2 regions of the Bradyrhizobium sp. UFLA05-89 genome follow, and region 1 is predicted to be linked to the other one. Evidence: riboswitches for the same ligand, from Rfam matches in the RefSeq annotation. Region 1 holds a riboswitch; the other holds the start of a gene.
What was found. A riboswitch is a leader RNA that binds a small molecule or an ion and turns the genes downstream of it on or off. The one in region 1 is predicted to bind cobalamin.

Region 2: it holds a riboswitch for cobalamin, as region 1 does, so the genes downstream of both, SO139_RS24810 (DUF1636 family protein) here and SO139_RS41180 (TonB-dependent receptor) in region 1, are expected to answer to the same signal.

Annotation. Positions count from the first base shown of each region.
Region 1 is NZ_JBANBA010000144.1:739-6,401, reverse strand. It holds gene SO139_RS41185 (PepSY domain-containing protein) at 1-1,139, opposite strand, end outside; gene SO139_RS41180 (TonB-dependent receptor) at 1,152-3,518, opposite strand; cobalamin riboswitch at 3,636-3,835, opposite strand; gene SO139_RS41175 (histidine phosphatase family protein) at 3,911-4,483, shown strand; gene cobT (nicotinate-nucleotide--dimethylbenzimidazole phosphoribosyltransferase) at 4,490-5,548, opposite strand; gene cobF (precorrin-6A synthase (deacetylating)) at 5,584-5,663, opposite strand, start outside.
Region 2 is NZ_JBANBA010000051.1:43,545-49,207, reverse strand. It holds gene cobN (cobaltochelatase subunit CobN) at 1-1,777, opposite strand, end outside; gene cobW (cobalamin biosynthesis protein CobW) at 1,777-2,826, opposite strand; gene SO139_RS24810 (DUF1636 family protein) at 2,823-3,197, opposite strand; cobalamin riboswitch at 3,291-3,508, opposite strand; gene cobO (cob(I)yrinic acid a,c-diamide adenosyltransferase) at 3,549-4,184, shown strand; gene SO139_RS24800 (cobyric acid synthase) at 4,192-5,640, shown strand; gene cobD (threonine-phosphate decarboxylase CobD) at 5,644-5,663, opposite strand, start outside.

The DNA of each region.
Region 1 (5,663 bases):
TCGGTCGCACTGACCGGTGTTGGAACGCCACAACCGTCCCAAAGACTCTCGGTCACTCCTGAGATATCGCGGGGATTCAGGAATGGCTGTTGCTCGTCCGGTTTCGAATCCCCTGCCCTGACCAGGATCTGCCTGTCGAGACCGACGCGGTCGCGCCGGTAGAAGCTGCCGTTGAAGGCGAACCACTCGACCTCGCGGGCCGATGGTGAGATCGGCGGCCAGTTCACGGTCGCAAGCGCGGACCAGTCGGGCACCGCAGAGGCGATATTCGCTTCGGCTTGCGTCAACTGCCCGCGTGAGAACAAGCGTCCGTGGTCCATGGACAGCCAGCCACTGAAGATCAGGGTCAGCACGAAGGTCGTCGCCAAGAGCCCGATGACGTGATGCAGGGCATGCCAGCCGCGATAGGGTGAGCGCATTCGCCCTTTTTCAAGCCTGATCCGCGCGATGCCCAGCGCAGCGCCAAGCACGGCTGCGATCAATGCGAACAGCGAGAGGCTCCAGACGACCCCGTCCCACAGCGACCAGTTGCGCCTCAGCACAGTCGGATAGATCCAGTGCACGACGCTGCCGATGAAATTCCATCCGCGCTCGCGCCGCATCGTATCCAGGACGATCTCGCCCGTGACCGACGATACGTAAAGCTCCGTCCCATCAGCGTCGGCGAGTGCCACGCGGAACAGCGGCCGATGCCGATCGAAGCCGTTTGGCACGCTCCATTGATCGTACTCGGCAAGCGCGACGATCGACGCGCGGGCAACATCAAGCCCGCGCCGTCGCGCATGATCGGTCGCGATGGCAAGTGCAACGTCCGGCGATGTCACGGCGGCGTCGGCGCCGTCCGTTGCGCGGATTGCATGCGACCGCGAAGGCCCCATGACGACGTAGACGGGACCGTCGCTCCGCCGGATCAGCCGCACGCGCGCAGCGTCGGACAGTCCGCTCGCCGCGACGGCGTCCGACGGCCCAATCCCCGCAGCCACGTTTCCCAGTGGTGCGAGACTTTCGACGCGTTCCGCTTCACTCAATGAAGGAAACGGAACGAAGTGCATCACGATTCCGCTTGCGAACCACATCGCAAACAGCAGGCAGAACGCAATTCCAAGCCAGCGGTGCAGCAGGATCGTCGCGCCCATCATGCGATCATCACCTTACCACTTGAACGCGGCGGAGATCTCATAGGTGCGCGGCGCGCCCAGCAGAACCTGATCGGGGTAGAACGGATCGCCCCAGACCGCATAGCGCTTGTCGGTGATATTGCGCACGCGGAACGTCAGACGCGTCTGCTCGACGGCGAAGACCGATTTCGGGATGTCGACGAATGCGTAGACGTCTGCGATCGTGTAGGCGTTCAGCGTCACGGTGTTCGCATCGGTGTTGTAGCGATCGCCGACGTGACGTCCGACGACGCCGAGCTCCACCGGCCAAGGTGTGAGGAAAGGTGTGAAGAAGCGATAGGATGCGCCGGCATTGGCGACGATGCGCGGCACGTTTGGCGGCGTATTGCCGGAGAACGAGCCACCGGCAAAATTGTAGTCGGCATAGCGTGCATCGACATAGGCGATATTGCCCCACAGCCGCATGGCGTCCGTCACGCGCACGGCACCGGCGAGCTCCACGCCCTTGGACTCCTGTCGCCCGGCAATGTTGAGCTGCATGCCGCCGGCGGCTGCATAGACGTTCTTGCGCAGGATGTCGTAGGCCGAGAACGACCATTCTGCCCGATTGTCCCAGAACAGATGCTTGACGCCGGTCTCGTAGGTGCGCGAGGTCGTCAGGTCGAGCGGCTGCGTTGGTGCGAGCAGGAAGATGTTGTTGGCCGAGACGTCGGCGCCGGTCGCATACTGGCTATAGAAGGTCAGGCCGGGCACCGCTTCCCAGGTGTAGCCGATGCGGCCGGTCACCGGCGCCCAGTCCTTCGAGAACGGGAAGCCCGCCTTCTCAAGACCGCCGACGTTGGTCGAATTGCGGTCGAGCCCGATATGCTCGACGCGCAGGCCGCCGATCAGCGCGAAGCTTCGGGTGATCTTCAGCCGGTCCTCGAACGACAATGCTTCGTTGTCGATGCGCGCCGTCTGCTGCTGCGTCGTGAGCGGGCCATAGTAACCACGCGCGGGATCGACCAGCGTGACGAGATCATGCGGGAAATTCGCCGCGCCCGGCCGGACAAAATCGAGATCGCTCGCGGCGAAGGTCGTCACCAGGCGATTGTCAAAACCTGCGATATTCGCATCCCAGGTCAGGTCGGTGACGTTGCCGACCAGCCGCTGGCTGTGCGCCACATAGAAGCGCTCGCGATCGACCAGGTTTGAATTGGCGTTGAACGCCTCGACCTCGTTGTTGAACCACGTACGCTCGGCACCATAGCCATAGGTCTGGCTCTTCAAGGTGAGGCCCTGCGCGAGCTTGAGCTCGAAGCCGCCACGCAGCCACACCTCCTGCGCCGCGTTGCGATTGTCGAGCACATTGTAGTTGGTGTTGAAGGTGCGGTCGTCGATCGTGACGGGGCCGAGATTCGACCCGTTGTAGTTCGAGACGTAGCTGCCGGAGACGATGCCGGCTGTGGCGTGCGACCCGCTGTAGGCGATCGGCACCAGCGGAACGCCCCAATAGCCCTTTGAGCGATCCTCCCTGTATTCGATCGCGCCCCAGAGCTTGAGATTGTCCGAGACGCGATAGTTGAGCTGGCTCGATACATCGAGCGTCTTGGTGCTGGTGTCGTCGGCAAAGCCATTGAGCGAGGAGCGGCTGACGTCGAACCGATAATCGAGACCCTGCACATTGGTGCTGCCACCGGAGCCGTAATAGCTGCGGTACGAGTTCAGCGAGTCGTACGAAAAGAATGCCTCGTTCTGGACCGGCCCGGTGTGCGGCTGCTTGGTCACGAAATTGACCGCGCCGCCGCTGGCGCCCTCGCCTGACATCAGCGAGGCCGGCCCCTTCAGAAACTCCACCGCTTCCAGATTGGCCGTGTCCATGATGCGCGAGGTCATGTTCTGCGGGCCGATCTTGATGCCGTTGTAGAGAGTATTGATCTGACTGTTGGTGAAGCCGCGCATCGAGAAGGCCGAAGGCTCCGCCGGATTGTCGCCGGCGGTCACGCCGACCGTGCCCTGCGCGACGTCCGAAACGGTCCGGTAGCCCTGCTCGCGAATCGTCTCGGCCGAGATCACCTCGACGGTCGCGGGCACCTCACGCGCAGTGAGGCCGAGACGCGAAGCGCTTTCGGCCACCGCATTCGTGTTGAGTGGTGTCTGCGTCGCGTTCTGAACGGCCGGCTTTTGCGAGGTCACGGCGGTCGCCGTTCTGTTCGGCGCCGCGCGCCGGGCGCTTCGCTCATTGCGTCCGCCCGGCTTGGCCGGCTTGCGGCTTTGGTCGGCCTGGCGGACCTCGACCGGCGGCAATTGCTCGCGGACTTGCTGCGCAACGGCTGCGGATATATCGACGAAGATGAACGGCGTGAGAATGCTGGACGCGCGCAGGAATTTGCGCGGGTAGCCGGTGCGGGCGGAAGACATGGTTCGGACCTCGGTATGACGTCAGTGGCACGTCACAGCGAACCAAGTCTCAACCTTCGGCGCAGTTCTCGCCTCCAGCTAAGCCAAATGTCTGTACTCCCCGACCGACATCTTCGCGTGTGACCACGGCTGACGGCAGGTCTCCTGGCTCGCGGGTCGTGACCTCTTCGCCGCCTTCCCGGGACCGAGAGCCCAGTGGCTTGTGACGAAGGATTCTCCGCTTACAGTTGCGGGGGCAGCTACGGCATTGGGGAAAATCCCCGCACCGCATTCCCTTTTCATCCCCGGATGGGGAAACCGTCGCGAGCATCTATGATTAGGAGCGACAGAGAGTCAATGTGCTGGCCGCGGCATTCTTGTCGCAGCGGTGCAAACGTCTGTGGAGATGCTGAATGGAGGGGGACACCTTCCTCTGGTTGGTGAGACATGCGGTCGTCGATGGCGTCGCGGGGACGATCCACGCCATGGATGCGCAGGCCGACCTCAGCGACCGGACGCGTTTGGACGCGTTGCGACGGTGCCTGCCGCAGGGGGCCGCGAGCTACGCGAGCCCGGCACGACGGACCGTCGACACGGCGCACGCGCTCGGGCTCGATCCGATCCTCGTGCCCGGGTTCAGCGAGCAGGATTTTGGCGAATGGACCGGACGACGTCACGACGATCTCGCCGCCTCGGGCGGCGAGCCCTACGCGCAGTTCTGGGCCAATCCAGCGCACGCGAGGCCGCCGGGCGGCGAAAGTTTTGAAGATCAGATCGCCAGAACCCGTGAAGGCCTTCACCGCATCGAAAGAGGACCGGCGGTCCTCGTCGTCCATTCCGGCACCATCCGCGCTGTGCTGTGCATCGCGCTCGACCTCGCCCCGGAGGCGGCGCTGCGCTTTGCGATCGAGCCACTCTCGCTCACCCGCATCGATCGGCTCGCGAACGGCTGGCGGATCGTGTCGGTCAATCAGACGATCGCTTGAGCCGTCTCAGGCCGGACGATCCGGAACATTGGCCTGCGCGAACGTCGCCATGCCATTGTGCAGGGCGCAGGCGAGCCGCACCAGCGGCAGCGCGATCGCGGCGCCCGATCCCTCCCCGAGCCTGAGATCGAGGCTGACCAGCGGCTGAACGTTGAGCGCGCGAAGCACCAGGCGATGACCCAGCTCCGCCGACTGGTGCGACGGCAGCAGGAACGGTTGACATGACGGATTGAGGCGCGCGGCCGCCAGCGCAGCAACCGACACGATGAAGCCGTCGATCAGGGTTGGAACACGCCGCTGTGCAGCCGCGATGATTGCGCCGCAGATCGCCGCGATTTCGAGGCCGCCGACTGCGCGCAGGACCTCCTCCGCAGACGCGCCCGTCTTCGTCAGGCCATGCCGTGCAAGCGCAGCGTCGATCACGCGCGCCTTGCGTGCACGCCCTACGGCATCGACACCGGTGCCGCTGCCGGCGATCTCGTCGGCGCTCACGCCGAGCAGGCTCGCCGCGATCGCCGCCGACGCCGTGGTATTGCCGATGCCCATCTCGCCGAGGATGAGGAGATCAGGCTGCTTCGCCGCCGCACGCGTCACAGCGCGCTGTCCGCATTCGAACGCAAACACCAGCTCCGCCGGCTCCAGCGCAGCTTCCACGCTGAAATCGCGCGTGCCACAGCGCGGCTTGTCCGCGACAATCCCCGCGCCCTCCGACTGTGCCAGCGAGCCGGCATCGACGACCTCGAGACTTAAGCCCAATTCACGCGCCAGCACCGAAATCGCAGCACCGCCGGCGGCGAAATTCGACATCATCGCGATCGTGACTTCCTGCGGATAGGCGGAGACGCCCTGGGCGACGATGCCGTGATCGCCGGCAAAGACGATGATCGGCACGCGCGCGGCGCGCGGCTGCTCCGTCTCCTGCAGGCCCGCAAGGTCGATCGCGACCTGCTCGAGCCGACCGAGCGCACCGGTCGGCTTGGTCAGTTGCGCCTGCCGCGCCATCGCCGCCTCGCGGTGCGAGGTCGAGATACCCGGGCATTTCTCGTAAACCCAATTGGGGAGCATGTCGTCCTGCCTCCGTTCACGCGACTGCGGTCGCGTCACACGCTGCGTTTGAGAATGTAGCTGTCCATGATCCAGCCGTGCCGTTCGCGCGCCTCCTGCCGTGCGGCGACGATGC
Region 2 (5,663 bases), on a different contig from region 1:
CGGACTTCGCCAGCGCCGGTGGCAGATGGCCGATCGTCACCGCACCGGTGCGCCGCTTGGCCTGCGCGGCCTCGCCGGGGTCGTTGACGATGAAGGGATAGACGACAGGCAGACCGCCGATCAGCGCCTCGGGCCAGCAGGACGACGACAACGCCACGGATTTCCCCGGCAGCCATTCCAGCGTGCCATGCGCGCCCATGTGCACGACGGCGTCCATGCCCTGCTGCCGGAGCCAGAGATAGAACGCGACATAGGCATGGCGCGGGGTGCGCGAAAGATCGTGATAGTCGGCGTCGCGGTGACTGACATAGCCACGTTCCGGCTGCACCGCGATGATAGCCTTGCCGCTTCTGATCGCCGCGAAATGAAATGCGCCGCCGCGGCAGCTCGGATCATTCTCCGGCGGCCCCCAGGCGCGGGCCAGATCGTCCTGCAATGCCTGCGGAAGGCGGGAAAGCGCCGCGCGATAATCGGCTGCGCTCCACGTCAATTCCTGTTTCAGCAAGTGATCGCCGAGAGCACTCTGTGGTTCAACATCGAAGCCAGCTTCGCTGAGATCAGAGAGCAGCGCCTCGACGGACGCAAGCGCATCGAGCCCGACCGCGTGGGCGATCTGGTGCGGCCGACCGGGATAGTTGGAGAGCACGATCGCCAGCCGCTTCTCGCTTGCCGGCTTCTCCGCGAGCCGCTGCCAGGCCGCCACGCGCGCAACGACGGCGGCAATGCGCTCTTCGTCCGGCCGATGGGCGAGATGCGCGAATTGCAGATCAGGATCGCGCTCGCCAGCCGACTTGAAGCTCACCACGCCCGCAAACACGCGGCCGTCGACCTCCGGCAGCACGACGTGCATCGCAAGATCGCCCGGCGAGAGACCGCGGAGCGACTCGGCCCAGTCCTCACGACGTGCCGTGGAGAGCGCGACCTGGAAGACCGGGCATGACGCAGCATCGAACGGCGTCGTGCCGTCATCGCCAAGCGCAGAGAACGCCGTCGCGTTGACGATGGCCGCTGGCAGACATTGTGCAAACAGTGCGCGTAGCCAATCCGCCACGCCGGGCGCTTTCAACGATGTAACGAAGACACCAAAGGCTTCGAAACCTCTCTCGCGCAGCGCTGCGATCAGCGCATCGACGGGCGCAGTATCGGCGGCCGTGAGATAAGAGCGATAGAAGGTCACGATCGCGCGAGGTTTTCCGCCGGGGTCGGGCAGCGCCCCGACAACGCCGCTTCCCGGCTCGTAAAATCCAATCTCGGGAACCTCGATCTCACCTACCACCGGTCCCGCATAGAGACCCGAGGCCAGCGCAAGCTGCGCGATCGCGGCTTGTGCGGCGACCGGTCCGCCCTTGTCGCAGAGCACTTTCAGCCGTCTGAGCGTCGAGACCGGCAAGGTCGAGAACGCATCCAGCCGTTCATCGTCGCGACCATCCGCTGGCAACACGGCAAGCGCGATGCCGCGGTCCTTCGCCAGTTGCTGCAGGGCTGCAAGCCCATACGCCCAATAGGACTCGCCGCCGATCAGGCGCAGCAGAATGCCGCGCGCTTGCGACAGCGTCCGCTCGATATAGGTGTCGACCGACAACGGATGACGCAGCTCGGCGAGATTCGCCAGCCGCAGCGACGGCAGGCTCGCGCACCCTCGCCGCCAACCAGCCGCGAACGCGGCGAGATCTGAGTCCGAGAACGAGAGCACCACGAGATCGGCCGGATCCTGGCCGATGTCCCTTGGCGTCGCAGTCTCTTCCAGACCACGGCTCTCGCGGAAGACGACGTGCATCAGATCCCAAGCCCTGAGATACCAAGTCCTGCCTTGATCGCGGTCTCGTCGATGTCGCCATGCTCGCCGATCACGACCAGCTTGGATTGCCGGGGACGCACGCCCCAGGGCTGATCGAACTGGTGCCGCACGCGTTCGCCGACCGATTGCAGCAACAGCCGCATCGGTTTGCCCTTGACCGCGATATAGCCCTTTGCGCGCAGCACGTTCTGCTCGCGCGCCAGCCGTTGCACCGAGGCGATCAGCGCCTCGACGTCGACGACCTCAGGCAGATCGATCACGACGGAGTTGAAATCATTGTGCTCGTGATCGTCCTCGCCGTCGTGATGCGAGGGGCGCGCGGCGAGATCATCTTCGGCCGCCGCCTCAAGACCGAGGATCACGCGCAAGTCCACCGCGCCGTCGACGACCGGCAGCATTGGAACGGGGCGCGGCATTTCCGCCGCGATCGCCGCCTTCGCTGCTTCGAGTCCCGCCGCGCCGGCAAGATCGGCCTTGGTCAGGAGCACGATATCGGCGCAGGCGATCTGGTCCTCGAACACCTCCGACAGCGGCGTCTCGTGATCGAGATTCTCATCCGCCGCGCGCTGCGCCTCCACCGCAGCCGGATCGGGCGCGAAGCGTCCGGCCGCGACAGCCTCGGCGTCGGCGAGCGCAATCACGCCGTCGACCGTGATGCGTGAGCGGATCTCCGGCCAGTCGAACGCTTTCAGCAGCGGCTTCGGCAAGGCCAGCCCCGACGTTTCGATCAGAATATGATCCGGCCTCACCCGACGTGCGAGCAGTTGCTCCATCGCCGGAATGAAATCGTCGGCCACGGTGCAGCAGATGCAGCCATTGGCGAGTTCGACGATGTTTTCCTCCGGGCAATTGGCATCTGCGCAGGATTTCAGGATCTCGCCGTCAACACCTTCGCTGCCGAATTCGTTGACGAGCACCGCGAGCTTCTTGCCGTTGGCATTGCTGATCAGATGCTGGATCAGCGTCGTCTTGCCTGATCCCAGAAAACCCGTGACGACCGTGACCGGGACTTTTGCGAGCGTGTTCATTCGGCGGCCTCCGGCACGACGGCGATGGGGGGAATGCGGGCAAGCGATTGCTTGCGGAAGATTTCGGGGCGGCTGCGCCATGGCACGATGCCGTCGGGCGCAGCCGCGTAAGCCGAAGCGCCTGCGATCACATCGTTCGCATTGGCATCCGACAGGCGGCCGTAGACGTAGGACCATCGGCCCGGCGCGCTGAGTGCGACCGAGCAGCCCTGGCTACACGCCGAGAGGCATTCGACGGGAACCAGGTTGACGCCCTCGGGCACGCCGGCCTCGAGGATCGCGGCATGCAGCCGTGCGCCGGGCGTGGCTTCACCTTCGCCGGGTGTCTGCCCGGCGCGGCAGGTGATACAAACGTGAAGTGTGACGGCCATCGCCCCTTCCAGGATATCTGCGGGAGGCGATGAGGCGCACGAACCGCTCGAAAGAGGGTCCGTTTCCCCGTCGCGGAACACCCCGTCCGCCGGTCCAAAACAGTCGCGCTGGCAGGTCTCCCGGCTTGCGGAGCAGGGTATTTCCCTTCGATCCCCGCCTTCCCGATCCCATGGGATCAGTGGCTTCGGGCATCTCTCCGGTCACGGTCGCGGGGGCGGCTGCTTTTCGAACACGAATCTTGCCGATTCGAGCCCTATCGCATTCCCTCTTCGCCTGTCGTAGGACAGGAACCAACACTGGCCCACCATTTGCCCATGGCCGCCACTTGTCAAGCCGAAGGACCATTTCAGATGACGCCTGAACCGGATACCCCAGCGGTGCAAGACACCGACGCCCGGCATGCCACGAAAATGGCGAAGAAGAAGGTTGCCCGCGACAAGATCATGGCGACCAAGAGCGGCGAAAAGGGGCTGATCATCGTCCATACCGGCGCGGGCAAGGGCAAGTCCTCCTCCGCCTTCGGCATGATCGTTCGTTGCGTCGCGCATGGCTTCCCTTGCGCGGTCGTCCAGTTCATCAAGGGCGCCTGGGATACCGGCGAGCGCCGCCTGCTCACCGGGCATTTTGGCGATCTCTGCCAGTTCCACGCCATGGGCGAAGGTTTTACCTGGGAGACGCAGGACCGCGCCCGCGACATCGCCGCGGCGAAGGCCGGCTGGGAGAAGGCGAAGGAGCTGATCCTCGACCCCAATTTGCGCATGGTCGTGCTCGACGAGATCAACATCGCAATGCGCTACGACTATCTCGATATTGCCGAGGTCGTCGACTTCCTGAAAACGCAGAAGCCGCCGCTGACGCATGTCGTCCTCACCGGACGCAACGCCAAGGACGAGCTGATCGAGATCGCCGATCTCGTCACCGAGATGACGCTGGTGAAACATCCGTTCCGCTCCGGCATCAAGGCACAAGCCGGCGTCGAGTTCTGAGACTTCGATGGCGCGCGCATTGATGATCCAGGGAGCGGGCTCGGACGTGGGCAAGTCGCTCGTCGTCGCGGGCCTTGCGCGTGCCGCAAAGCGCCGCGGCCTGCGCGTGCTTCCCTTCAAGCCGCAGAACATGTCGAACAATGCGGCGGTGACCGTCGATGGCGGAGAGATCGGCCGCGCGCAGGCGCTCCAGGCGCTCGCCGCCGGCGTCGAGCCGCACACCGACATGAATCCCGTGCTGCTCAAGCCCGAGACCGATGTCGGCGCGCAAGTCATCGTCCAAGGCAAGCGCATCGCCACCGCGCGCGCCCGCGACTACGCGGCGATGAAGCCGACGCTGATGGGCGCCGTGCTCGAAAGCTTCGAACGGCTGAAGACGCGCGCCGATCTCGTGCTGGTCGAAGGCGCCGGCAGCCCGGCCGAAGTCAATCTGCGCAAGGCCGACATCGCCAATATGGGCTTTGCCCGCAAGGCTGATGTTCCGGTGGTGCTGGTCGGCGACATCGACCGCGGCGGCGTCATCGCGCAGCTCGTCGGCATCAAGACCGTGATCGATCCTGACGATGCCGCGATGATCCAGGGGTTCGTCATCAACAAGTTCCGCGGTGATCCCACGCTGTTCGACGACGGCTACCGGCTGATCCAGGACAAGACATCCTGGCGCGGCTTTGGCGTGCTGCCCTGGTTTAACCGCGCCGGCGAATTGCCGGCCGAGGATGCACTGGGATTGGGCGACGCGCGAAGGCCCGGCAGATGCAAGATCGCGTTTCTGGCGCTGTCGCGGATCGCCAATTTCGACGATCTCGATCCGCTCAAGCTCGAACCAAACGTTGACCTCGTGATGGTCCGTCCCGGCGAAGCCATCGCGGGCGACGTACAGCTCGTCATCATCCCTGGCTCGAAATCGACGCGCGGCGACCTCGCCTTCCTGCGCGCGCAAGGCTGGGACATCGATCTCCTCGCACATCACCGCCGCGGCGGGCACGTGCTGGGTGTCTGCGGCGGCTACCAGATGCTCGGCCGCAGCGTGGATGATCCCGAAGGCATCGAGGGCTCGACCGGCGCGACAGCCGGCCTCGGCCTTCTTGAGGTGACGACGGTGATGTCGCCGCAAAAAACGCTGACGCGCGTCACCGCGCGCCATGCCGGGACCAGCGAGCCGATTGACGCTTACGAGATTCACATTGGCCGCACCGATGGGCCGGATCGCGCGCGTCCCTTCGCGATGCTCGATGGTGCACCGGAGGGCGCCATCTCCAGCGATGGGCGCGTGCACGGCAGTTATCTGCATGGGCTGTTCACGTCGGACGGTTTCCGCAAGGCGTTCCTCGCGCAGCTCGATATTCCCACGACAGACCAGCCATACGGCGCAAGGGTCGAGAGCGCGCTCGACGCACTCGCCGATCACATCGAGGCCCATCTCGACGTCGAAGGCCTGCTCGCGCTGGCGCGCTGAAGGTCAACTGGAGAGCGTTGACG